4 regions of the Paenarthrobacter sp. TA1.8 genome follow, and region 3 is predicted to be linked to each of the others. Evidence: predicted binding sites of a transcription regulator. Region 3 holds the regulator's gene; each other region holds the start of a gene.
The links. Region 3 encodes LexA, which represses DNA repair genes until DNA is damaged. Its sites were predicted from a motif close to TCGAACANNTGTTCGA; they were not measured.

Region 1 (3,447 bases), 250 kb from region 3:
GGCCGAGCCGGTGGCGATGACCAACTGGTCGTAGGAGAACTCCATGCCATCCACGGTGGTGACAATCCTTGCATCGGCGTCGATGAAGCTGGCTGCCTGCCCGAAACGGACCGAGACCTGGGGGAGTTCGGCGAGTTCCAACAGGACGTCCGGGCACTCGTCGCGGTTACTGAGCACAGTGATGGTTCCGTGGAAAGCGCGCTGCCGGGATTCGGACGCTCCGGCTAGCCGCCGCACCAGAGCCTGGGCCGCGGGACCTGCCCCTGCAATGACGATGTGGAGGGAAGGTGCGGACGGGATGGCGGACATGTTTGGCCCTTTCGCTCATGTGACCTGCTGTTGATCATCAGCGTAGGGGGCCGGTTTTTCGCGGGTGTTTCGCCGCTGTTGCCATCTTTGGCCGATCCGTAGCGTGCTGTTTACCGGCCGGTAATAACGTGGATCACATTGCGCGTGCGGACCGTTCTGCCCCGGCCGCCGTGGTGGCATGATGGGCGCATGAGCCAAGTCACATGCGATCTGACTGTTTCACTGGATGGATTTGTTGCTGGCCCCAACCAGCGCCTGGAGGAGCCCTTGGGCGACGGGGGAGAGCTCCTGCACAGATGGATGTTCGAAGAGCCGGAGACGAACGCGCCGGAGATCGCAGGGATTCTCGCGGCTGGTGCGTTCATCATGGGACGCAACATGTTTGCGGGGCCCGGACCGGCGGCGTGGGACACGGAATGGCGGGGCTGGTGGGGCGAGGAACCGCCATATCACGCACCCGTTTTCGTGCTCACCCACCATGGCCGTGAGCCGTTGGAGATGGAAGGCGGGACAACGTTCAACTTCGTCACCGACGGCATCGAATCGGCACTGGCGCAGGCCCGCGAAGCTGCCGGGGACAAAGATGTAGCCATTGCCGGCGGAGCGCAGACCGCCCGCCAGTATCTTTCGGCCGGGCTCATGGACGAGCTGCGGCTCCACATTTCACCCATGGTCCTGGGTGGTGGTGAGCGATTGCTCGACGGCGTGGGAAACCTGGAACTTGAACAGGCAGAGGTACGCGGGACTGGCCTGGTGACGCATGTGCGGTATCGGGCAATTCGCTAGTGGGTACGGCGCACCTCCACTGAAGCCCGTGTACTGCTCCGCAAGGGTAGCAACGCCATAGAGCAGTTTTTTCGAGGCTCGTGAAACCTTTTGGCCGTTCCCGAAGCGGCGAAGTCCCGCACGCACAGGCCGCGACAACGAATGAAGAGAGCATTGAATGGGATTGCCCAGCCCGCACCCGCCTTGGAAGGACGTTCAGAAGCCCTGCGGACGCCTTGGCTTGGCAGGAGGCGCGCGGTAACAGAGCTGTGGCGATTCCTGTCTACGACGTGAACGGGAAAGAGGTGATTGGGAAATTTGTCATCGGCGGTCGTGACGGGCCTATGGTCGAGGTGCCGAACGAGGCCGCTCGTTGAGGAGTGGACACAATGTCTGTCACCCGCTGTACACTGAACTATCGAACATATATTCGAATAAAGGTGTGTTGTGGGCGTGATAGTCGGCCCCCGCGTGATAGATGCGGGCTTTTCCCTTATGTCAGTGCTGCTGGCGCCTATCCCCGTGGCTGCGGGCTATCCGTCGCCCGCCCAGGACTATTTTGATGGTCGAATCGATCTCAACGAGCACCTGATCAAGGATGTCACCAGCACTTTCGTAGTGAGGGTGACTGGCGAGTCAATGGAGGGCGCCGGCATAAGCGACGGTGACGAGTTGATCGTCAACCGCGCGCTGGAGCCCAAGGACGGGTCCGTCGTCGTGGCTGTCCTCGATGGCGAGCTGACCATCAAAAGGCTACGGGTCACGTCCTCGGGCGTAGTCCTGCAGGCCGATAATCCCAAGTATCCGGACATTCGCGTCCCTGCAATGTCGGAGTTGACCATTTGGGGTGTCGCCACCACGTGCCTGCATCACATTTAGTGCGCGCTTTTCCGTTAAATGGCAAGCCGTCTCGGTCTGACGCTGGCGTCATTGCTCCTCAAGCAGCTTGCCGAACACCCTATGCGGCTTGGATTTCAATGGCTTAGTCCCAAGTTTTCCCGGTTAATGCCCCCGGCAGGCATGGGGAACCCGACGCTGAAAGGGCGTGTGTGATTTGCTGCGACAGCTCAGCTAACAGCCGGTGAACGGCGTTCGAGCAGGAGTGTGTCCCGCCATTGGCCGGCGGCGGGGCCGTATGTCATGCGGGCGATGCGGCTCCTGCTGCCGATGATCCGGAAGCCGGCGGCTTCGTGGACCCGGAGGCTGGAGTGATTTTCCGGGAAGATGTTGGATTGGATGGTCCACACTCCACCTTGTTCAGTGGAGTTGATGAGGGCCTGAAGGAGGGCTTTGCCGAGTCCGAGGCCGCGGGCTTCGGCCGCAACGTAGATGGAGTGCTCGACCACGCCCGCGTATACAGGCCGGGACGAGACGGCGGAGACGGCGGCCCATCCCAGAACGCCTTGCCCGGCGGTTTCGGCGACGAGCCTGTGCGCCGGCAACCTGGAGGTGTTGAAGGACTCCCAATCGGGGGCCTTCTCTTCAAAGGTCGCGTGCCCGGTCTCGATACCTTCCTGGAAGATGCGCTGCACGGCGGGCCAATCGGTTGGCGTCATGGTCCGAACTCCAAACCCGTGGTTCATAGGGCTGCGAGGGTTCCGGCGACGTCGTCCAAGGCTCCGGGGACCAGCGAGTAGTACGCCCAGGTGCCGCGCTTCTCGCGATGCAGTAGACCAGCCTCGACCAGGATTTTCAGATGGTGGGAGACAGTGGGCTGACCGAGATCCAGCGGTTCGGTGAGGTCGCAGACACAGGACTCCCCGCCGTCGGCGGCCTTGACGATGGAGAGCAGCCGCAGCCGGTTGGGGTCTGCCAGCGCTTTGAACACCACGGCCCGGCGCTGAGCTTCCTCAGCGCCAAGGGTTGGGGCGGCCGGCGGGCAGCATGTGGTCTGCGTGTCCGGTTCAAGCAGGGGCAGCGAGGTCATCTACCTATTATGCCGCAACATTGACATTCATCAATGTTTAGGCCGATGTCGACGCCGGCTCTAGTGCTTGGCTGCTTCGGAGTGAGGGATGACGACGTCATCGGCGTCCCGGCCGGCATGCGGGAAGAGCAGGAGCAGAAGTCCCATGCCGACGGCCGCGCCGAGGAGCTGGACGGCGATGAACGGTGGGACGGAACCCGGTGCAATTCCGGCGAAGGTGTCGCTGAAGATACGGCCGATGGTCACGGCCGGGTTCGCGAACGACGTCGAAGATGTGAACCAGTACGCGGCACCGATATAAGCACCTACGGCGGGGGCGGCCAAGGCGCCGCGTTTGGTGGCTGCGAGGGAGAAGATCAGCAGGACCAGGCCGGCGGTCGCGACCACCTCGGCCAGCAGATGACCCGCTGCCGCCCGCTCCTTGGTCGAGATAGAGGTGGCGACTT
Region 2 (3,447 bases), 930 kb from region 3:
GACCACCAAGCACAAGAAAGCCATCATTGACGGCAGGCGTGCAAAGTCGTTCGCGAAACTGATCAAGAACATCGAAGTTGCTGCCCGCATGGGTGGACCGGACCTTGCCGGCAACCCGGGCCTTGAGCTCGCAGTCACGAAGGCAAAGAAGACTTCGGTACCCAACGACAACATCGACCGCGCCATCAAGCGTGGTGCGGGCCTCACCGGTGAAGTGGTGGACTACACCGAGATCATGTACGAAGCCCGCGGTCCCCAGGGTTCGGCGTTGTTGATTGAATGTCTGACCGACAACAAGAACCGTGCCGCTTCCGAGGTGCGACTGGCGATTTCGCGCAACGGCGGCACCATCGCCGATCCCGGTTCCGTGAGCTACCTCTTCGCCCGCAAGGGTGTTGTTGTCCTGCCCAAGAACGGCCTTAGCGAAGACGACATCCTGATGGCTGTCCTTGATGCCGGAGCCGAGGAAGTCAAGGACAGCGGTGAAAACTGGGAAATCCACTCCGAGCCCTCCGATCTCCAGGCCATCCGTGACGCCTTGAAGGAAGCCGGCATCGACTATGAAACTGACGAAGCCGAATTCGTTCCGTCCATGCAGGTCGACTTGGACGTTGACGGCGCCAAGAAGTTCATGAAGCTCGTGGATGCGCTGGAAGACCTGGACGATGTCCAGAACGTGTACAGCAATGCGGACCTCAGCGAGGAAGTGCAGGCTGCCCTCGACGCCGAGTAATCGGGTGGGCGCAGCGCATCAATTTTGACAACCAGCAGGCTTACAGCCATCAGGAAGGCCCGGACTTGACTCTTCGCGTATTGGGAGTCGATCCGGGCCTCACCCGTTGCGGCATCGGTGTGGTGGACATTGAGCGGAACCGCCGGGCAACCATGGTGGCCGTCGGAGTGGTGGGCACGTCCGCCGAGTTGACCTTGGACAAGCGTTTGCTGGTCATCGCCCAGGCAATCGACGAATGGTTGGACCTGCACAAGCCGGATGTCGTCGCCGTCGAACGTGTTTTCTCGCAAATGAACGTGAGCACGGTGATGGGCGTAGCCCAGGCTTCGGGCGTCGTCATCGTGGCGGCGGCACGCCGGGGTATCCCGGTCGCCATGCATACACCCTCCGAGGTGAAAGCCGCAGTTACCGGCAGCGGCACTGCCAACAAGGATGCGGTCACCAAATTGGTGACCAAGATTCTGCGTCTGGATGCTCCACCCAAGCCGGCTGATGCTGCCGACGCCCTGGCCCTGGCCCTCACCCACGCGTGGCGCGCAGGCAGTGGCATGGGCTCAGCCGGTGGTGCCAGCGGCAAGGCCGGACTTACTCCCGCGCAGAAAGCGTGGGCCGAAGCCGAAGCAAAAGCGCGCCGCAAACGGTGATTGTCGGCCGCTCTTGCTAGGGTATTCGTAGATATGTTCGGATAGTCCGCTTTGGCCGCAGTTTTCACGGTAACGGAGCAGGCAGTATTTCAGGAGCCGGGTCTTGATCAGTTTTCTCCGTGGAACCGTAGCCCACGTTGGTTTGTCCACCGCTGTTATCGACCTCAACGGTGCGGGAATGAGTGTCTTCGCCACACCGCAGACCTTGAGCCACCTCAAAACAGGAACCGAAGCCAAGCTTTTCACTTCCATGATCGTCCGTGAAGATTCACTCACGCTGTTCGGATTTGCCGACGACGACGAACGCGAAGTTTTCGACGTCCTGCTCAGTGTCAGCGGGGTTGGGCCCCGTTTGGCCTTGGCCGTCCTCGCCGTGCACGAACCGGAAGCCATCCGGGTGGCGGCTCACACTGGTGACAGCAAGGCATTCACCAAGGTGCCGGGCATCGGCCCCAAGGTGGCCGGCCGTATTGTCCTCGAGCTGGCCGGGAAGTTGGTTCCGCATGGAACCGGCACTGGTGCTGCTCCCGCCGCGGCCCCGAACGCAGAATGGAAGCCACAGGTAGTCGCAGCCATGACCAGTTTGGGATGGTCCGAGAAAGACGCCAACGGCAGTATCGACAAAGCAATGGCCGACTCGCCGGAACTCGTAGACGCAGGAAACGTGGCCCAAATACTTCGGGCTACGTTGCGCTGGCTTGGCCAGGACGGGGCGCGCGCCGGCAACCGTGTAGGCAGCCGTGGTTGAGCAGTCACTCGTCAACGGGGGAGAGGAACCGGAAGAGCGGGTCATTGAGGCTGCTCTCCGCCCCAAGAACCTGCACGACTTCGTAGGACAGCATCGGGTCCGCAAGCAACTTGCCCTGGTGCTTGAGGCTTCGAAGATGCGTGGCCGCAGCGCCGACCACGTGCTGATGTCCGGACCTCCCGGACTCGGTAAGACCACACTTGCCATGATCATTGCAGCGGAGATGAACGCGCCGTTGCGTATCAGCAGCGGACCGGCCATCCAGCATGCCGGGGATCTCGCTGCCATCCTTTCCTCGCTCTCGGAGGGCGAGGTCCTGTTCCTTGACGAAATACACCGCATGTCCAGGCCTGCAGAAGAAATGCTGTACATGGCCATGGAGGACTTCCGCGTGGACATCGTGGTGGGCAAGGGAGCAGGCGCAACTGCAATTCCCCTGGAGCTTCCGCCTTTCACCCTGGTAGGTGCCACCACCCGCGCGGGACTTCTTCCGGGGCCCTTGAGGGACCGATTCGGTTTCACCGGGCATCTCGAGTTTTATTCGGTGGCCGAACTCGAACTCGTCCTCCGCCGTTCTGCCGGGCTTCTGGACCTGAAGGTAAACTCCGCGGGTTTCACCGAGATCGCAGGTCGCTCCCGGGGAACGCCGCGTATAGCCAACCGGCTGCTGCGCCGTGTCCGTGACTGGGCGCTTGTTCATGGCATCGATCAAATCGATGCCCGTTCGGCGTCAGCTGCCTTGGATATGTACGAAGTAGACGAGCGTGGCTTGGACAGGCTGGACAGATCCGTCCTGGAAGCCCTCATCACCAAGTTCAACGGTGGCCCTGTTGGCTTGTCCACGTTGGCCATTGCCGTCGGTGAAGAACCGGAAACGGTGGAGACCGTTGCTGAACCGTTCCTGGTACGCGAGGGACTTCTGGGACGTACTCCGCGGGGTCGAATTGCGATGGCGTCGGCTTGGACCCACCTTGGTTACGCCGTACCGGCCGGAGTCTTTGGTCAAGAGACCCTCGCCTTGTTCGGTGAGGACGAAAACCACGCCGAAAGCATAGATACAGTCGGTTAACACGCTCTGTTCAGCTTTTCCCACTAGACTGGTATGACGCTCGGCACGTTCGAGTCCTTGATCCATGCCCGCTATGCGGATCTGCCAGGGACGTTGCCGTGAACCAAAACGTAAGTACAGAACGGAACTTCCCTGTGGATCCAATGACCATATTGCTGTTCGTCATGCTTGGACTCTTTGTCTTCATGATGTTCCGCCGCAACAAGAAGACCCAGCAGCAGCAGGCTGAAATGCAGTCCAAGTTCGCTCCTGG
Region 3 (3,447 bases):
CCTCCGCCACGCTGGCCATCGGCTCGGCTTTCGAACCGGCAGCAGGTGGCCTCGGCCTCATCGGCGACGGTGCCCCGAGCTGGACCGGGATCGATGTGGGTTCGCCCTTTGATTATCCCAAACAGGGTGTCCTGTATGTGGCCAAGCACCTCCCAAAACCCGGTCGTGGTACTTCCCCCGAGGCGCTCGACGAATTGGAAGACCTCATCCGTGCCTCCGGCGGGGGAGCCTTGTGTTTGTTCTCCTCACGGCGTGCGGCCGAAGAAGCAGCCGACGCCATGCGGCTCCGGCTGGACGTGGATATCCTCTGCCAAGGCGAATCCACCATGGCGGCCCTCGTGAAGCAGTTCGCGGATGAGCCTGACACATGCCTCTTCGGGACCATGTCACTGTGGCAGGGCGTAGATGTTCCGGGTGGCTCGTGCCGCTTGGTGGTCATTGACCGCATTCCCTTCCCGCGGCCCGATGATCCCCTCATGACTGCGCGCTCACGTGCGGTGGCGCAATCAGGTGGAAATGGCTTTATGGCCGTATCGGCTACGCATGCTGCCATCCGACTGGCGCAGGGTGCTGGCCGCCTGATCCGTTCAACAGGAGACAAAGGAGTAGTTGCAGTGCTCGACTCGCGGCTCTCGACGGAACGCTACGGAGGCTTCCTGCGTGCCGCCCTGCCGCCGTTCTGGGCAACGACGGACCGGGCAGTGGTCCGTGGCGTCCTGGAGCGCCTGGGCTCGGCTAAAGCCCCGTAGGGCTCCTAAAGGGAGCGCAGTACCGAAACTACCTTGCCCATGATGGTGGCTTGATCGCCCAGAATGGGTTCGTACTGCGTGTTCTGCGGAAGCAGCCACGTATGGCCATCCCTCTGACGGAAGGTCTTTACGGTTGCTTCGTCATCCAGCAGGGCTGCCACGATGTCGCCGTTGATGGCGTCATTCTGGCGGCGGACCACAACCCAGTCACCGTCACAGATGGCGGCGTCAATCATGGAATCGCCAGCCACCTTCAGCATGAATAATTCGCCATGCCCCACGAGCTGGCGGGGGAGCGCCAGCACGTCTTCCACCGTCTGGTCAGCCAGGATCGGTCCGCCGGCCGCGATCCGGCCCACCAGCGGGACCATGGCGGTATCACTGGCACTGGCTAGCTCTGTTACGGCAAGGCCCCCCGCGCTGCGAAGGGTGGTGGGCGCTTCCACGCCCGGAATGGTGCCACCATCAAGGGTCAGCGGCATCAGGACTTCCATGGCGCGGGGACGCTTGGGATCCCTGCGGAGGTAGCCAAGCTTCTCCAATTGGGACAACTGATGAGTGACGCTCGACAAACTGGCCAGACCCACGGTGTCACCGATCTCGCGCATGCTGGGCGGGTATCCGTTGTCGTTGACCGACCGTTGGATGGTCTCCAGAATCTTTTTCTGCCGGACAGTCAGGCTCTTGGGACTCTTCTGAGGCTGCTGGCTCCGCAGGGGTGCCCCGCCGCCTGTGGCTTTCGCTGCCATGTTCGCCAATGCCTTTCCATTCCGCCCGAGGCGAGCCCGGGGTCGTTGGGTCTGCAAAAAATGTCAGACCCTCCTGTTCCACTGAAACAGTGCTGTTTCTTCACTCAAACGTAGGGCAGGCACAGGCGTTTATCAAACATTTGTTCTAGCGAGTCTCGACACCGTTCGTTGATAAGTGCTAAAAATGTCATAGCAAGGTTCGAATATGTGTTCTATAAACCTGATGCTGGAGCCGAATGTTCGAACAGAGTGTTCGAACATCCGGGATCAGAGGACGGGAACGCAAAGAATTGGCCGCCAAGCTCCGGGCACCCCGGAACCTGGCAATAGCTCAGAAGGGCTCAGCTCATGTCCGCAGTCACTACGTTCGCTGAATTCCGCACCACTCAGGCGCCCGCTCGCCTGCGTCTGACCCGGCGGGGACGGATTGTCTTCTTCGGCATCCCGGCAATGCTGTTGGTGGCGGCGCTGCTGACCCTCGCCGGTTTTATCAACTCCCCGGCCAAGGCGTCGGACTCCCAGTCCCAATTGCGTCCGCCCGTTGCAGTCACTGTCACCGTCCAGCCGGGGCAATCCCTCTGGGGCATCGCCGGCGCCGCCGCTCCGGAGCGGGACCCGCGTGATGTCATCGCGGAGATCATCCAGCTGAACGACCTCCGCGGCGGCCGCATTCTGCCCGGTCAGCAGCTGTTCGTCCCTGCAAACTGAGTCGTCCACAGTCCGAAGGAACCGATCGCCCGGCGTCACAGTTAGTCGGCAGTCCGGGCCGCCCCTTAAACTGTGATGGTGAGTGACCAGCTTGAGCGACTTGACAGACTTCCCCTCCGGACCAACCTGCGTGGACTGAGCCCCTATGGCGCACCGCAGCTTGACGTCCCCATCCTGCTCAACGTCAACGAAAACACTCATGGCGTCCCCGCGGATGTCCAGGCCGCCATCACCGAGGCTGTCGCCGCGGCGGCCACAGGACTGAACCGCTATCCGGACCGCGAGTTCACTGAACTACGGGAAGCGCTGGCCGAGTACCTTGGCCACGAACTTTCTCCGGACAACATCTGGGCCGCCAACGGATCCAATGAAGTCCTGCAGCAAATCCTCCAGGCATTTGGTGGACCGGGACGCAAAGCGCTCGGTTTCCCGCCCACGTACTCCATGTACCCCCTTCTGGCGAGTGGCACGGACACGGAGTATGTCCGCGGAGTGCGTGCTGACGACTACGGGCTGGACGCCGAATCGGCCGCCGCGCAGGTTCGGGAAACGGGCGCCAACATCGTGTTCCTGTGCTCACCGAACAACCCAACCGGTACAGGGTTGGGCTTGGACGTTGTCGAAGCCGTCTACGAGGCCGGAGAAGCGAGCCAGGCCATCGTGATCGTGGACGAGGCGTATCACGAGTTCGCGCACGACAATACTCCGAGCGCCTTGACGTTGTTGCCAGGACGCGAGCGGTTGATCGTCTCGCGCACCATGAGCAAAGCGTTCGCCCTTGCAGGTGCCCGGCTCGGCTACATGGCGGCAGCCCCGGAAGTCACAGACGCCATCAGGCTGGTCCGCCTTCCGTACCACTTGTCTGCCGTCACTCAGGCAACGGCCCTGGCTGCGCTCAACCACCGCGAAGCCCTGATGGCCGACGTCGAGGACATCAAGGTACAACGCGACCGGATTGTGACTGAGCTCCTTCGCATGGGCCTCAAGCCCTCGGCCTCCGACTCCAACTACGTCTTCTTTGGCGGCCTCGAGGAGCCGCACAAGATTTGGCAGGGCCTGCTCGATGCCGGTGTGCTGATTCGCGACGTCGGCATCCCCGGGCACTTGCGTGTTACCGCCGGAACCGAACCGGAAACCACCGCCTTCCTTGAGGCCTTGGAAGCACTTCTGGACGGCACGGCGCCGCAGCGCGCCTAAACTTGTCCATAGACCCAATCCACCCTCCGTGTATAAGGACGTCC
Region 4 (3,447 bases), 1.9 Mb from region 3:
TACTCACTGCGGCGATGAAGGCGCAGCAGACAACGCGGAGAACGTCGCGCCAGTGCAGCCTCAGGAGATCGGCAACGGGGAGTTTGGAGATCTCATTGTTCTTCTTGGCTTCCGCGAAGGCCGGCGGCTCGTGGAGAGTGCGGCGGATAAAGAAGGCCACCAGAACAACCACGGCGCTCAGCCAGAACGGAATGCGCCAACCGATGCCGTATTTGATGTCGTCGGGCAGTGCCACCACCGGGATGAAGACCAGCGCAGCGAGGATCTGGCCGCCCTGGGTGCCGGTGAGGGTCCAAGAGGTGAAGAAGGAGCGGCGGTTGTCCGGGGCGTGCTCCAAAGTCATGGAGGAAGCACCGGCCTGCTCACCAGCGGCAGAAAGTCCCTGGCATAGGCGGGCAACTACCAGCAGGATGGGAGCCCACCAGCCAATGGTCTTGAAGTCCGGGAGGCAACCAATCACGAAAGTGGCGGCACCCATGAGGACCAGCGTGAACATGAGGACCTTTTGCCGGCCAATCCGATCACCGAAGTGACCCAGGATCACGGCACCCACGGGACGGGCGATGTAGGCGAAACCGAAGGTCGCGAAGGACATGATGGCCGCGTTGGCATCGGCGGAGGGGAAGAAGACGTGGGGGAAGATCAGCGCCGCGGCAGAGCCGAAGATGAAGAAGTCGTAGTACTCGACGGCGCTGCCCAGGAAGCTGGCAAGCGCAGCTTTCTTTGGCGTTCCGGCGGTGGTTTCAGTGCCTGGCGTCGCTGACGGCATTGTTTGGCTCATGGGTGTTCCTTCTGTGACGACGATGTCGCGGATCTGGCTTCTTTGGGGAGACCCAAGCGAGGTGCGGCCGGTCGATCCCTGCACGAGTAACCGCATGGTGAGAGCTACTTGTGCAATACAGCAATACTGACTGTGAGTGGGGTCACTTGTCAAGAGAAGTAGCCACCATCTAGAAATAGCTCTCACTATATGAGAGCATCGAGCTATGAGTGTGAAAGAGGACACAAAGACCGACATGGTCGGTAAGGCCTTGAGCCTGTTGGTTTTACTGGGCAATGAACCCCGTGGGGCGAGTGCGGCGGATCTGGCGAGGAGTGCGAACCTCCCCTTCAGCACCACCTACAGGCTTTTGGGCTCGCTGACGCGCGATGGGTTCGTGGACTACGAGCCGGATGGCCGTCGCTACCACCTGGGGCTGCGCGTCTTCCAGCTGGGTCAGCGCGTCTCGAATCATCATGGCTTTGCTGCCACCGCGCTACCGGTCCTCCAGCGAGTCACCGAGAGTACGCATGAGGCCACGATCCTGTCCGTTCGTGATGGCAATCATCACCTCACCGTGAACAAGGTGGATGGCCCCAAGACCTTTCGCGTCACCAGTGACCCCGGCCACCTGGGGGCGCTTCACACCACCTCCGTAGGCAAGGCGATCGTCGCGTTCGAGGACGAGATTGAGCGGAAGCGGCTCCTTGAGGAGCTGCCCCTGGATCCATTGACCGAGCGCTCGATCACCGACAGGGACAAGTTTCGGGAGGAAATCGAGCAGGTTCGCCGCCAGGGGTACGCAGTAATGGACGAGGAAAACGAGATCGGCATGCGCGCAGTTGCGGTGCCGGTCCTCAATTCCCAGGGGCACGCATTCGCATCACTGGCCACCGCCGTGCCGGTGTTCCGCATGTCCATGGAAGAACTTATAGCGCACGTACCCACCCTCCAGGAGGCCGCGGCTGAACTCGCGGCCCGCCTACCCCAGCGATGACCCACTCGTTGCGAGGCCCGCTCTGCGCGCCAAATGGGCGACGAAGGGTGTAAAGCAGGCCTCGCAACGCACCGCCTGGCATGAATGTTCGCGATAAGAACAAGCGTGCGGATTATGAACACATGTAGTAATCTAAAAAACACCCGGTCAGGCAGCGCCCTCAGAAAGCGCTTAAAGTCCGAGGTGCTGAAGTCAAAGGAGCTTTAGGATGAGCAACCGAGCCGAGTCCGTTCTGGTGGGCCTCATAGGCGAAGGCGTCATGCCCTCGCTCACGCCGCCCATGCACGAACGCGAAGCCGATGTGCAGGGCCTTCGCTTGCTGTACCGCCCCATCGACCTGCTGGAACTCGCGTTGCCGGCTACCGCCGTCGGGGACCTCCTCACCGCAGCCCAGCGGATGGGCTTCAACGGACTGAACATCACGCACCCGTGCAAGCAGCTGGTGCTTGAGCACCTGGATGAAATTTCCGACGACGCCCGTCGCCTGGGTGCCGTGAATACGGTCCTCATTCAGGACGGCCGGTTCATCGGCCACAACACAGACTTCTCCGGCTTCGGCGCGGCACTCACCTCTGGGCTGCCGAGCGCAAAGCTCGACCGCGTGGTCCAGCTTGGTGCCGGCGGTGCCGGTTCGGCCGTCGCGTATGCGCTCCTCAAAGCAGGGGTCGTCACGCTGGACCTCGTTGACATGGACCCATCCCGCGCCGCGGAACGCGCCGCGGAACTCGGCGGACTCTTCCCGGCGGCCACAGTCACGCCGCGCACTACCGCAGAGCTAAGCGGGATCATGCCCCTCGCCGACGGCCTGGTGCACTGCACACCGATCGGCATGGCCGAGCACCCGGGCCTGCCCCTCGACATCGATCTCCTGGAACCCCGGCACTGGGTCGCGGACATCGTGTACCGCCCGATCGAAACGCAACTGGTCCGCGAGGCACGTGGCAAGGGCTGCGATGTCCTCGACGGAGGCCGGATGGCAGTCGGCCAGGCGGCCGACGCCTTCCAACTCATCACCGGACGCGAAGCTGATCGTGAACGGATGCGGGCGCACTTCCTGGAGCTGATCGCAGTGGAAGACGCTGCGGCTGCCCTGACCCCCGAGCTGACGAAGGCGGGCAACTGATGCGCACCGGAATCGCCACGGTTTGCCTGTCCGGCACGTTGAAGGAGAAGATGCAGGCCTGCGCCATTGCGGGCTTTGACGGCATCGAGATCTTCGAGCAGGACCTCGTCACGTCCCCGCACAGCCCCGAAGACGTCCGGAAAATGGCCGCGGACCTCGGCCTGGGATTGGACCTCTACCAACCGTTCCGGGATTTCGACGGCGTCACTCCGGACCTGCTCAAAGCCAACCTTCGCCGGGCCGAGGCTAAGTTCAAGCTCATGTCCCGCTTGGGAATGGACACCATCCTGGTCTGCTCCAACGTGGCCACGGCCACTATTGATGACGACGAACTCCGCGCCGCGCAGCTGACCGAGCTTGCAGAATTGGCCGGGGACCACGGTGTCAAGGTTGCCTACGAGGCCCTCGCCTGGGGTAAGTACGTCAACGACTATGAGCACGCGCACCGTCTGATTGAAATGGTTGACCACCCCAACCTCGGCACCTGCCTGGACTCGTTCCACATCCTTTCCCGCGACTGGGACACCGCGCCGATCGAGAACATCAACGCGGACAAGATCTTCTTCG

Region 1: the regulator LexA is predicted to act here: its motif matches at 1,493-1,508, upstream of ACNAOT_RS07080 (LexA family protein).
Region 2: the regulator LexA is predicted to act here: its motif matches at 1,403-1,418, upstream of ruvA (Holliday junction branch migration protein RuvA).
Region 4: the regulator LexA is predicted to act here: its motif matches at 1,853-1,868, upstream of ACNAOT_RS22135 (shikimate dehydrogenase).

What each region holds. Positions count from the first base shown of each region.
Region 1 covers NZ_CP184287.1:1,488,892-1,492,338, forward strand. The annotation lists gene ACNAOT_RS07070 (FAD-dependent oxidoreductase) at 1-309, opposite strand, end outside; gene ACNAOT_RS07075 (dihydrofolate reductase family protein) at 499-1,095, shown strand; gene ACNAOT_RS07080 (LexA family protein) at 1,522-1,953, shown strand; gene ACNAOT_RS07085 (GNAT family N-acetyltransferase) at 2,142-2,630, opposite strand; gene ACNAOT_RS07090 (ArsR/SmtB family transcription factor) at 2,654-3,001, opposite strand; gene ACNAOT_RS07095 (MIP/aquaporin family protein) at 3,062-3,447, opposite strand, start outside.
Region 2 covers NZ_CP184287.1:2,661,738-2,665,184, reverse strand. The annotation lists gene ACNAOT_RS12280 (YebC/PmpR family DNA-binding transcriptional regulator) at 1-733, shown strand, start outside; gene ruvC (crossover junction endodeoxyribonuclease RuvC) at 799-1,377, shown strand; gene ruvA (Holliday junction branch migration protein RuvA) at 1,481-2,125, shown strand; gene ruvB (Holliday junction branch migration DNA helicase RuvB) at 2,118-3,194, shown strand; gene yajC (preprotein translocase subunit YajC) at 3,338-3,447, shown strand, end outside.
Region 3 covers NZ_CP184287.1:1,736,129-1,739,575, forward strand. The annotation lists gene ACNAOT_RS08145 (ATP-dependent DNA helicase) at 1-749, shown strand, start outside; gene lexA (transcriptional repressor LexA) at 755-1,498, opposite strand; gene ACNAOT_RS08155 (LysM peptidoglycan-binding domain-containing protein) at 1,847-2,206, shown strand; gene ACNAOT_RS08160 (histidinol-phosphate transaminase) at 2,285-3,403, shown strand.
Region 4 covers NZ_CP184287.1:4,743,328-4,746,774, reverse strand. The annotation lists gene ACNAOT_RS22145 (MFS transporter) at 1-781, opposite strand, end outside; gene ACNAOT_RS22140 (IclR family transcriptional regulator) at 987-1,757, shown strand; gene ACNAOT_RS22135 (shikimate dehydrogenase) at 1,966-2,880, shown strand; gene ACNAOT_RS22130 (bifunctional sugar phosphate isomerase/epimerase/4-hydroxyphenylpyruvate dioxygenase family protein) at 2,880-3,447, shown strand, end outside.